DNA from 4 places in the Hydrogenophaga bisanensis genome. Region 1 is predicted to be linked to each of the others. Evidence: predicted binding sites of a transcription regulator. Region 1 holds the regulator's gene; each other region holds the start of a gene.
The links. Region 1 encodes FNR, which switches genes on or off when oxygen is low (the NO sensors DNR and NnrR bind a similar motif). Its sites were predicted from a motif close to TTGATNNNNATCAA; they were not measured.
Positions count from the first base shown of each region.

Region 2: a site for FNR is predicted at 1,198-1,211, ahead of ACFQNJ_RS06865 (CZB domain-containing protein). Genes of this name have one in related genera too.
Region 3: a site for FNR is predicted at 811-824, ahead of ACFQNJ_RS11545 (TraR/DksA family transcriptional regulator). Genes of this name have one in related genera too.
Region 4: a site for FNR is predicted at 1,130-1,143, ahead of ACFQNJ_RS08435 (bacteriohemerythrin). Genes of this name have one in related genera too.

Region 1 covers NZ_JBHTBX010000001.1:179,938-182,134, reverse strand. The annotation lists gene ccoG (cytochrome c oxidase accessory protein CcoG) at 1-54, shown strand, start outside; gene ACFQNJ_RS00900 (FixH family protein) at 89-385, shown strand; gene ACFQNJ_RS00895 (hypothetical protein) at 464-757, shown strand; gene fnr (fumarate/nitrate reduction transcriptional regulator Fnr) at 801-1,520, opposite strand; gene hemN (oxygen-independent coproporphyrinogen III oxidase) at 1,701-2,197, shown strand, end outside.
Region 2 covers NZ_JBHTBX010000003.1:323,598-325,794, reverse strand. The annotation lists gene ACFQNJ_RS06875 (hypothetical protein) at 1-160, opposite strand, end outside; gene ACFQNJ_RS06870 (M14 family metallopeptidase) at 228-1,154, shown strand; gene ACFQNJ_RS06865 (CZB domain-containing protein) at 1,303-1,785, shown strand; gene ACFQNJ_RS06860 (patatin-like phospholipase family protein) at 1,884-2,197, shown strand, end outside.
Region 3 covers NZ_JBHTBX010000007.1:48,609-50,805, forward strand. The annotation lists gene ACFQNJ_RS11540 (enoyl-CoA hydratase/isomerase family protein) at 1-701, opposite strand, end outside; gene ACFQNJ_RS11545 (TraR/DksA family transcriptional regulator) at 895-1,281, shown strand; gene ACFQNJ_RS11550 (hypothetical protein) at 1,324-1,701, shown strand; gene ACFQNJ_RS11555 (VOC family protein) at 1,798-2,197, shown strand, end outside.
Region 4 covers NZ_JBHTBX010000004.1:308,244-310,440, forward strand. The annotation lists gene ACFQNJ_RS08430 (YgiQ family radical SAM protein) at 1-1,101, shown strand, start outside; gene ACFQNJ_RS08435 (bacteriohemerythrin) at 1,311-1,823, shown strand; gene ACFQNJ_RS08440 (CoA transferase) at 1,886-2,197, opposite strand, start outside.

The sequences.
Region 1 (2,197 bases):
GGCGACTCGGTGGACGAGGTGGTCGAAAAGGCCGTGTTTCTGGTTCCCCGCTAAACTGATCTTCCCAAGGTACTCCATGGACCACGTCATGTCGTCAGATTCTGCTCCGTCAAGCCGCCATCCCGTGCCGACCGCGTGGTGGCGTGTCCCGCACATGTGGCTGGTCGTCGGCGGTCCGCTGCTGGTGGTCGTGGCGGGCATTGCCACGGTCATCCTGGCGGTGCGCAACCCCGACCCCGTGCTGGACAAGGTCGTGTACGAGCGGGACCTGGCGGCCGCCAAGGATCTGGAAGGCAAGGCGCGGGAAGAGGCGCTCATCCGGATGCAGCCCGCCCATCAGGCGCGCAACCACGCCGCGTCGCCGGTGGTGCCTGCGGGCAAGTGACGGTTCGTGCGCCCAGACTTGGGCGCACACCGTATGAATGCCGGGGATCCGTTCACCAGTCAGTCAGGAGAGCAGACGATGGGAAAAGCCCAAAGATGGATGTGGATTGCCTGGCCAGCTTTTCTGGTCGCTGGTGTGATGGAAATGCTGGTGTTCGCGGTGGTCGACCCGGGTGATCTCCACTGGTTCGGCGAGCCGGTGGCCATGTCCCGTCAGGCGGTGTACACCTTGGCGTTCTTTGTCTTCTGGGTGTTTGCCATGGCGTCCAGCACACTCACCACCATGCTTGCGATGTCCCCGTTTGAGGTCAACCGCTGTCCCGTGCCGCCCGACGAACGACCCAGGGACTGCGCCCGCAACGGTTGCAACTGACTGATACCGGGGCGCGTTGCTTGCGCCTCGGCAAACCCTCGACTCAGCGGCAGGGCTGAGGGTTGACAATCTTTCGCAGGGCGTCCGTGTCCTTGATGTGCACGTAGCGCTGCTTCACCTCGATGATGCCTTCCTCCACGAACTTGGAGAAGGTGCGACTGACTGTCTCCAGCTTCATGCCCAGATAGCTGCCAATCTCCTCGCGGGTCATGCGCAGGATGAGTTCCGACTGGGAGAACCCGCGCGCGTGCAGGCGCTGCACCAGGTTCAGCAGGAAGGCCGCCAGACGCTCTTCCGCCCGCATGCTGCCCAGCAGCAGCATCACCGAATGATCGCGGACGATCTCTCGGCTCATGATCTTGTGCACGTGGTGCTGGAGCGTGGTGAACTCGCGGGAGAGTTCCTCCACCTGATCAAAAGGCATTACACAGACTTCGGCATCCTCCAGCGCGATCGCATCACAGGAGTGCCGATCGTTGACGATGCCATCCAGGCCGATGATCTCGCCCGTCATCTGGAAGCCGGTCACCTGATCCCGGCCATCTGCCGTGGTGATGCAGGTCTTGAAGAACCCTGAACGGACCGCGTACAGCGAGGTGAATTTGTCCCCGGTGTTGAACAGTGACGTCCCGCGTTTGATCCGCCGGCGTGTGCTGATGACGCTGTCGAGCTTGTCGATTTCGTCCGCGTTGAGGCCCATCGGCAGACACAACTCCCGCAGGTTGCAACTCGAACAGGCGACTTTGATGCTTTGGATGTCCATGCTTTTTGCGAGTATTTCGCGCGCAAGCTTAACCCAAAGGATTGTCGGGTGTCGAGAAACACAGTGCTGGCGCGGATTTGATGACGGTGGTTTCCCCAGTAGTCGCCAGGCGCTTGATGAAGATCAAGGGGCGCAGGCATGCGTTCGTGCACAGTTCCAGACAAGTTTGGAGAATCTTCCGTGAGTCATGCCATTTCAGACGAACTGCTCAAGCGGTTCGATGTGCCCGGTCCCCGTTACACCTCCTATCCCACCGCTGATCGGTTCGTGGAGGCGTTTGTTGAAAGCGACTACATCCAGGCACTGGAACAGCGTGCGGCCGGGTCCATGGCGCTGCCGCTGTCGATTTACGTGCACATTCCGTTCTGCGAGTCTGTGTGCTATTACTGCGCCTGCAACAAGGTGATCACCAAGCACCACGAGCGGGCGGCCGAGTACCTTCGCTATCTCAGCCGCGAGGTCGAGCTTCAGGTCCAGCACTTCGGCAAGGGCCATGCCGTGTCCCAGCTTCACCTGGGGGGCGGCACACCCACCTTCCTCTCGGACCCCGAGCTGGAAGACCTCATGACCATGTTGCGCCGCAATTTCACGCTAGTGCCCGGGGGGGAATACTCCATCGAGGTGGATCCCCGCACGGTGACCGACCAGCGGTTGCAGACACTGGCGCGACTGGGCTT
Region 2 (2,197 bases), on a different contig from region 1:
CGGCGGCGGCATTGGCTTTCTTCCTCGCGTCATCCAAGGGCGTTTCGCTGCGGGGCTCGCTCGACGATGGCACGTGGGCAAACAGGGGCAGGATGGCCTGCTCGAACGCAGATGCAGAGGCTTCTTGCGGTTTGGCCGGGCGGGCGCGGCGGGACGGCATGGTGGCTCTCCTGAAGGACCGGTCTTTTGATGATGCCACGGCCGGTGCCTGTTGATAATGGCAAGCCATGAATACGCCAACCCATCACTACCCCATCGGCCAGCCCGGTCTGGCCTGGGGCCCAGAGGAGATCAGCCAATGGCGAGCCCGTCAGCAGCGCCATCGCAGCTACGCCCAGGATGTGCTGGTGCCGCTGGAAGGCCTGCGCGACCGTGTTGATCTGCAGCCGTACGGGGAGGTGGTGTACGGCCAGGAGCGCTATCCGCTGGTCGCGGCGCGCAGTCGCGATTGGCAGGAAGGCCGGCCGGTGGTTCTGGTCACCGGTGGGGTGCACGGCTACGAAACCAGCGGTGTCCACGGCGCCTTGCGCCTGCTGGAGCGCCACGCCGCCGACCTGCAAGGACAGGTGAATCTGCTGGTGGCGCCCTGCGTGAGTCCTTGGGCCTACGAGCGCATCCACCGTTGGAACCATGACGCGGTGGATCCCAACCGGTCGTTTCGCGAGCCCAGCCCGTCGCAGGAAGCCGCCGCCCTGATGCGGTTGGTCCGTCCCTGGCTGGGTCAGTTCGCTGCACACATTGACCTGCACGAAACCACCGACACCGACGAAACCGAGTTCCGGCCAGCACTGGCAGCGCGTGACGGCAAGCCCTTTGAACCCGGCAGCATTCCGGACGGCTTCTATCTGGTGGACGACACCGAGAACCCGCAACCGGTATTCCAGCGCGCCATCATTGCCGCGGTCGAACGGGTGACCCACATTGCGCCTGCCAACGACAAGGGCGAGATCATCGGGTCGCCAGCCGTCGACCGTGGCGTGATCCGCTATCCGCTCAAGGCCCTGGGCCTTTGCGCTGGCATCACCGGCGCCCCACTGACCACCACCACCGAGGTCTATCCCGACAGCCCGCGCGTGACGGCGGAGCAATGCAACGAGGCGCAGGTGGTCGCGGTACTGGCCGCCGTGGCGTTTGTGCGCGCCCGTCACGCCTGAGTGTGGACGGCAGCCCACGCCACCTGCTTTCTGCGTCCGGTTTTTGATGACGGTCAATGGCCGCGTGTCCCAAGATGTGCATTTCGGCGCATTATGAAAATGTGGGCGTTCAAGGTGTCTTCGCCCTGCTTCAGAAGGAGACGTGTCGATGGGTTTTTTCAGTCGTTGGTTCAAGCGGGACGAAGACTTCACTGTCAGTGAGCTGATGGCGCCGGACGATGCCGGCGATCAGCCCGTTCTTGACACCAGAACCAAGTCGGCCGTGATGGCCGAACTGGACATCCATCAGGCGATTGCTGCCCATGAGCGGTGGAAGCTGCTCCTGGAGCAGGTGCTTGATGGCACTTCGTGTGAGAACCTCGATCCTGAACTGGTCTGTCTGGACGATCGCTGCGACCTGGGCAAGTGGCTGCACGGACCCGGTCGGGATCGGTTGGGCAAGTACCCAGCATTCACCCTGCTGGTGTCCAAGCACAAGTACTTTCACCACCAGGCGGCGCAAGTGCTGCGGGAGGCGCAGGCCGGTCGCAGGGAGGAAGCTGACCGCCTGCTTCGCACGTCCTTCCAGCACGGCTCCAATCAGGTCCTGCTGTTACTCAAGGAATTGCGACGGGGCTTGGGGCTGCGCTGACCATCCTGGCGCCGCAGTCGCTGCGGCCTTGGGAATTGGCGGGCTTCCCCGGTGTTGTACCGGGGTTTGGCGGCACCTAGCTGCCCTAATATCGCCCCATGAAAGAGCGGGTTGGTCTCGTCTTGAGTGGTGGTGGTGCGCGTGCGGCCTACCAGGTGGGTGTGCTCGCCGCCATTGCCGATCTCGCCCGCCAGCATGGTCAGGGCGCCGGAAATCCTTTTCCGATCGTCTGTGGCACATCGGCGGGTGCCATCAATGCCGCAGTGCTGGCCAGTGGTGCCCATGATTTCGCCGCACGCATCGACCGGCTGGTTCAGGTGTGGGCCAACTTCCATGTGCAGCAGGTCTATCGCGCCGAGGTGTCCGACATGATTGTCTCCGGTGCGCGCTGGATGTCGATGCTGAGTATCGG
Region 3 (2,197 bases), on a different contig from region 1:
TTGAGCGAGTACTTGGTCCAGCGGATCGCTGTCTGGCTGCCACTGGCCAGACGGTCGGCCACTTCATAGGCCTTGTCCAGCAGGGCGTCGTCCTCGACCGCCAGCGAGACCAGACCAATGCGCTCAGCCTCCTCACCGCTGATGGGGTCGCACAGCATCAGGTAGTACTTGGCCTTGGCCATGCCGCACAGCAGCGGCCAGACGATGGCGGCGTGATCGCCCGCCGCCACACCCAGGCGTGTGTGACCGTCCACGATCTTGGCGCTCCTGGCGGCAATCGAGATATCGGCCAGCAGGCCAGCCACCAGACCCGCGCCCACAGCGGGACCGTGCATGGCGCTGACGATGGGCTTGTCGCAGTTGATCACGTTGTAGACGAGATCGCGGGCTTCCTTCCAGACGCGGGTGCGCACCTCGAAGTCGGTGGCCATGTCCTGCACCAGGGCCAGGTCTCCGCCCCCGGAGAAGCCCATGCCGCTGCCGCGAAGCACCGCACACCGCACGCTGTCGTCACGGCCCACGTCGCGCCAGATCTCCGACAGCTCCCAGTGGCCCTCATGGCCAGCCGTGGGCAGCTTGCCGTTGCCGCCGGGACCATCGGCCTTCATGCGGATGTCGAGCACCGACGGGACGCCATCCACGGCGGGGCCTCGGCGGGTGATCTCCAGGGTCTGGTATCGGCTGTAGTCGACGGTATTCATGCACGGTCTCCGGTGTACTTCGGGAAAAAGCGATGTCCGGATTCTCGGTGGAATTCTGGTCCGATCCTGCGGCGATTCCTCGGGGGATTCCCTGCCGACATGGGCTTGCTTGACATGTGTCAACACACCCGGGCGCGGCCAGGTTCAAGATACACATGAAGACAGAGACCAACCAGAACCCACAGGAGCAACCATGAGCCAGGACATTTCCGACACCTTCAAGCTGCAGCTGACCCAGATGCGCACCGATCTGCTGGCGCAGTTGCGGGCCCAGCGCGGCGGTCGCGTCGGTCGCGCTGAATCGGCGGCCGAAGCGCGCGAGAACGCCAGCGACGACTGGGCAGCCGCCGATGCCGAGCGGGACCTGACCTTCGCGCTGGAAGAGCGCGAGTCAGCCGAGCTGGTGGCCATCGATGAGGCGCTCAAACGGATTGCCGATGGCAGCTTCGGTCAATGCACCGACTGTGGCATCGACATCGGAACCGCCCGGCTGCACGCCAACCCGACCGCCATGCGCTGCGTGGCCTGCCAGGAAAAAGCCGAAAAGGCCCACGGTGGCGTCAGCACACCCAGCATGTAGTTTTTCGAATCAACCCGTTTTTTGACCGAAGGAGAACCCCGAATGACCACATTCCACGCCGTCGTCTGGCTGGACCACACCCAGGCCCATGTGCTGATGTTCGACAAGGAGCATGTCGAGTCGCAGCGCGTCAAGGCACGCCACCAGCACACCCCCAAGCACGGGCACGTCGGCGCCGACAAGGATTTCTTTGCGCAGATCGTGCAATCGCTGCAAGGCGTCGCCGAGATTCTGGTGACCGGGCCGGCCAACGCCAAGATCGAGTTCCGGGACTATTGCAAGCACCACGCCCACGCCGTCGACAAGGCCATCGTGGACGTGGTCAGCGCCGACCACCCGACCGATGCACAACTCGTGGCCATGGCCCGACAGTATTTCCTCAAGTACGACCAGACAGCCGCCGACCCGACCCAGCGTTGAGTCGCCACGCTTCCCGTCGTTTCACAGCCCGCCCCCCGGCGGGCTTTTTTGTGTCTGTGCGAGACAGGGCCGGCACCGCTTTGATATGCTGGCCCGATGAGCACATCGACCACCGACATGGCCACCCTGCCCGCCCGCAGCCTGTTTCACCTGGCCTTCCACGTGACCGACCTGGACGAAGCCCGCCGCTTCTATGGCGGCGTGCTGGGCTGCACCGAGGGCCGCAGCACCGACACCTGGGTGGACTTCGATTTTTTCAGCCACCAGATCTCGCTGCATCTGGGCGAGCCCTTCAAGACCGCTCGCACCGGCAAGGTGGGTGACCACATGGTGCCCATGCCGCACTTCGGTCTGGTGCTGCTGCTGCCTCAGTGGCAGGCGCTGGCTCAACGACTGGAGGCCGCCGGGATCGAGTTCGTCCTCAAACCCCAGGTGCGCTTCCAGGGGCAGCCCGGCGAACAGTGGACCATGTTCTTCTGCGACCCCTTTGGCAACC
Region 4 (2,197 bases), on a different contig from region 1:
GTGAACATCATGCGCGGGTGCTTCGGCGGCTGCACCTTCTGTTCCATCACCGAGCACGAAGGCCGCATCATCCAGAGTCGATCCGAAGAGTCGATCATCAAGGAGGTCGAGGAGATCCGTGACAAGGTGCAGGGCTTCACCGGTGTGATTTCCGATCTGGGCGGCCCGACCGCCAACATGTACCGCCTGGGCTGCCGCAGCCCTGAGATCGAAGCCGCCTGTCGCAAGCCCAGCTGCGTCTACCCGGGCATCTGCCAGAACCTGACCACCAACCATGACCCGCTCATCAAGATCTATCGCCGGGCGCGAGCGCTCAAGGGCATCAAGAAGATCCTGATCGGTTCCGGGTTGCGCTACGACCTGGCGGTGCAGAGCCCCGAGTACGTCAAGGAACTGGTGCAGCACCATGTGGGTGGCTACCTGAAGATCGCGCCCGAGCACACCGAGAACGGGCCGCTGTCGAAGATGATGAAGCCCGGCATCGGCAGCTACGACCGCTTCAAGACCATGTTCGAGAAGTACAGCGAAGAGGCCGGCAAGAAGCAGTTCCTCATCCCGTACTTCATCGCGGCGCACCCCGGCACCAGCGACGAGGACATGATGAATCTCGCGCTGTGGCTCAAGAAGAACGGCTTTCGCGCCGACCAGGTGCAAACCTTCTACCCCAGCCCCATGGCCACCGCCACGGCCATGTACCACACCAACCTCAACCCGCTGCGTGGCATCCATCGCGACGACCGGGCTGAGCGCGTGGACATCGTGCGCGGTGAGAAACGCCGCCGTTTGCACAAGGCCTTCCTGCGCTACCACGACCCCAACAACTGGCCGCTGCTGCGCGATGCCCTCAAGGCCATGGGCCGGGCCGACCTGATCGGCAACGGCAAGCATCACCTGATCCCGACCTTCCAGCCCGTCACCGACGGCAGTTACCAGAGTGCGCGGCGCAAGAACTCGACGCCAGGCGGCGCGGGGTCGACCAAGGCCTCATCGTCAACCCGGTCGGCGGCATCGACAGGCAAGAAGGCACCGGTCAAGGGTCAGATCCTGACCCAGCACACCGGCTTGCCCCCCCGCAGTGGCATCAAGGGGCGTGCCCGTTGAGTCACGGGGTCGGCGTCGGCAATCGGTGCTGACGCTGGTCAACAAGGGACGGGTGGTTCTGTCTTTGTTACCTATAAGGTACTCATCGCGCATCCATCCCATTGAGTTATGTCATGAAGACGGCAGATTTCCCTGATGCGATCAGGGATTTCTCTCACAATCCGTCACTTGTTCGGGTGGCCCCTGCCATCCGTCAGGGGACCGATACCATGGCATATCTCAACTGGACACCGGACCTGGAAACCGGCATCCGTGAAATCGACGGCCAGCACAAGCGCATCGTCGAATACATCAACCAGCTGCATGACGCACGCGACCACCACGACCGGGCTGCGGTGGGGGCCGTGATTGACGAGATGGTCGATTACACCCTCTCGCATTTTGCGTTTGAGGAGTCCCTCATGGCCGACGCCGGCTACATGTTTGCCGGCCCGCACAAGAAAGTGCACGAGCTGTTTACGCGCAAGGTCGGGGACTACCGCTTGCGCTTTGAGGCGGGAGAGGACGTGGCCGCCGAGCTGCATGCCATGCTCTCACGCTGGCTGTTCAACCACATCCGAAACGACGATCGCAGCTATTCCGACGCCGTCAAGGTTTACCTCAAGAACGTGGGCCAGGGTGAGGTCGACATGAAGGCGCAGATCAAGGAAGAGCTGATCCGCGAACTGCACCTGAAGAAAAAGAAGGGCTTCTTCGCGCGCCTCTTTGGCAGCGACGACTGAGCCGCTGATCGGGCTTGCCACCGACATGTGGCAAGCCGTCGCAGGACGCTGGACCGGATGGTTCAAGCCAGCGTGTGCAGCGGAATGTCGTGTGCGGTCGCGATCCGGTCCAGCTGCTGGCGTGTCTGTCCCGCCAGGAAGGCCGCGATGGCCTCATGGGTGGCGGGTTGAAACATCGTAGCCACTCCTTTCATGGATACGCCAGCGACCTCGCACAGCGCCGCCGCGAAATGTGGCTCCAGCGCGGCGATGGCCACGCGGCCGTCCTTGCAGCGGTAGATCCGGTAGCCGGCGTGGGCGCCGCCCACCGCGCCTTTGGGCTGCGTCAGGCCCCAGGAGCGGGGCAAGGCCAGCCAGGCCGCCGCATCCGACAA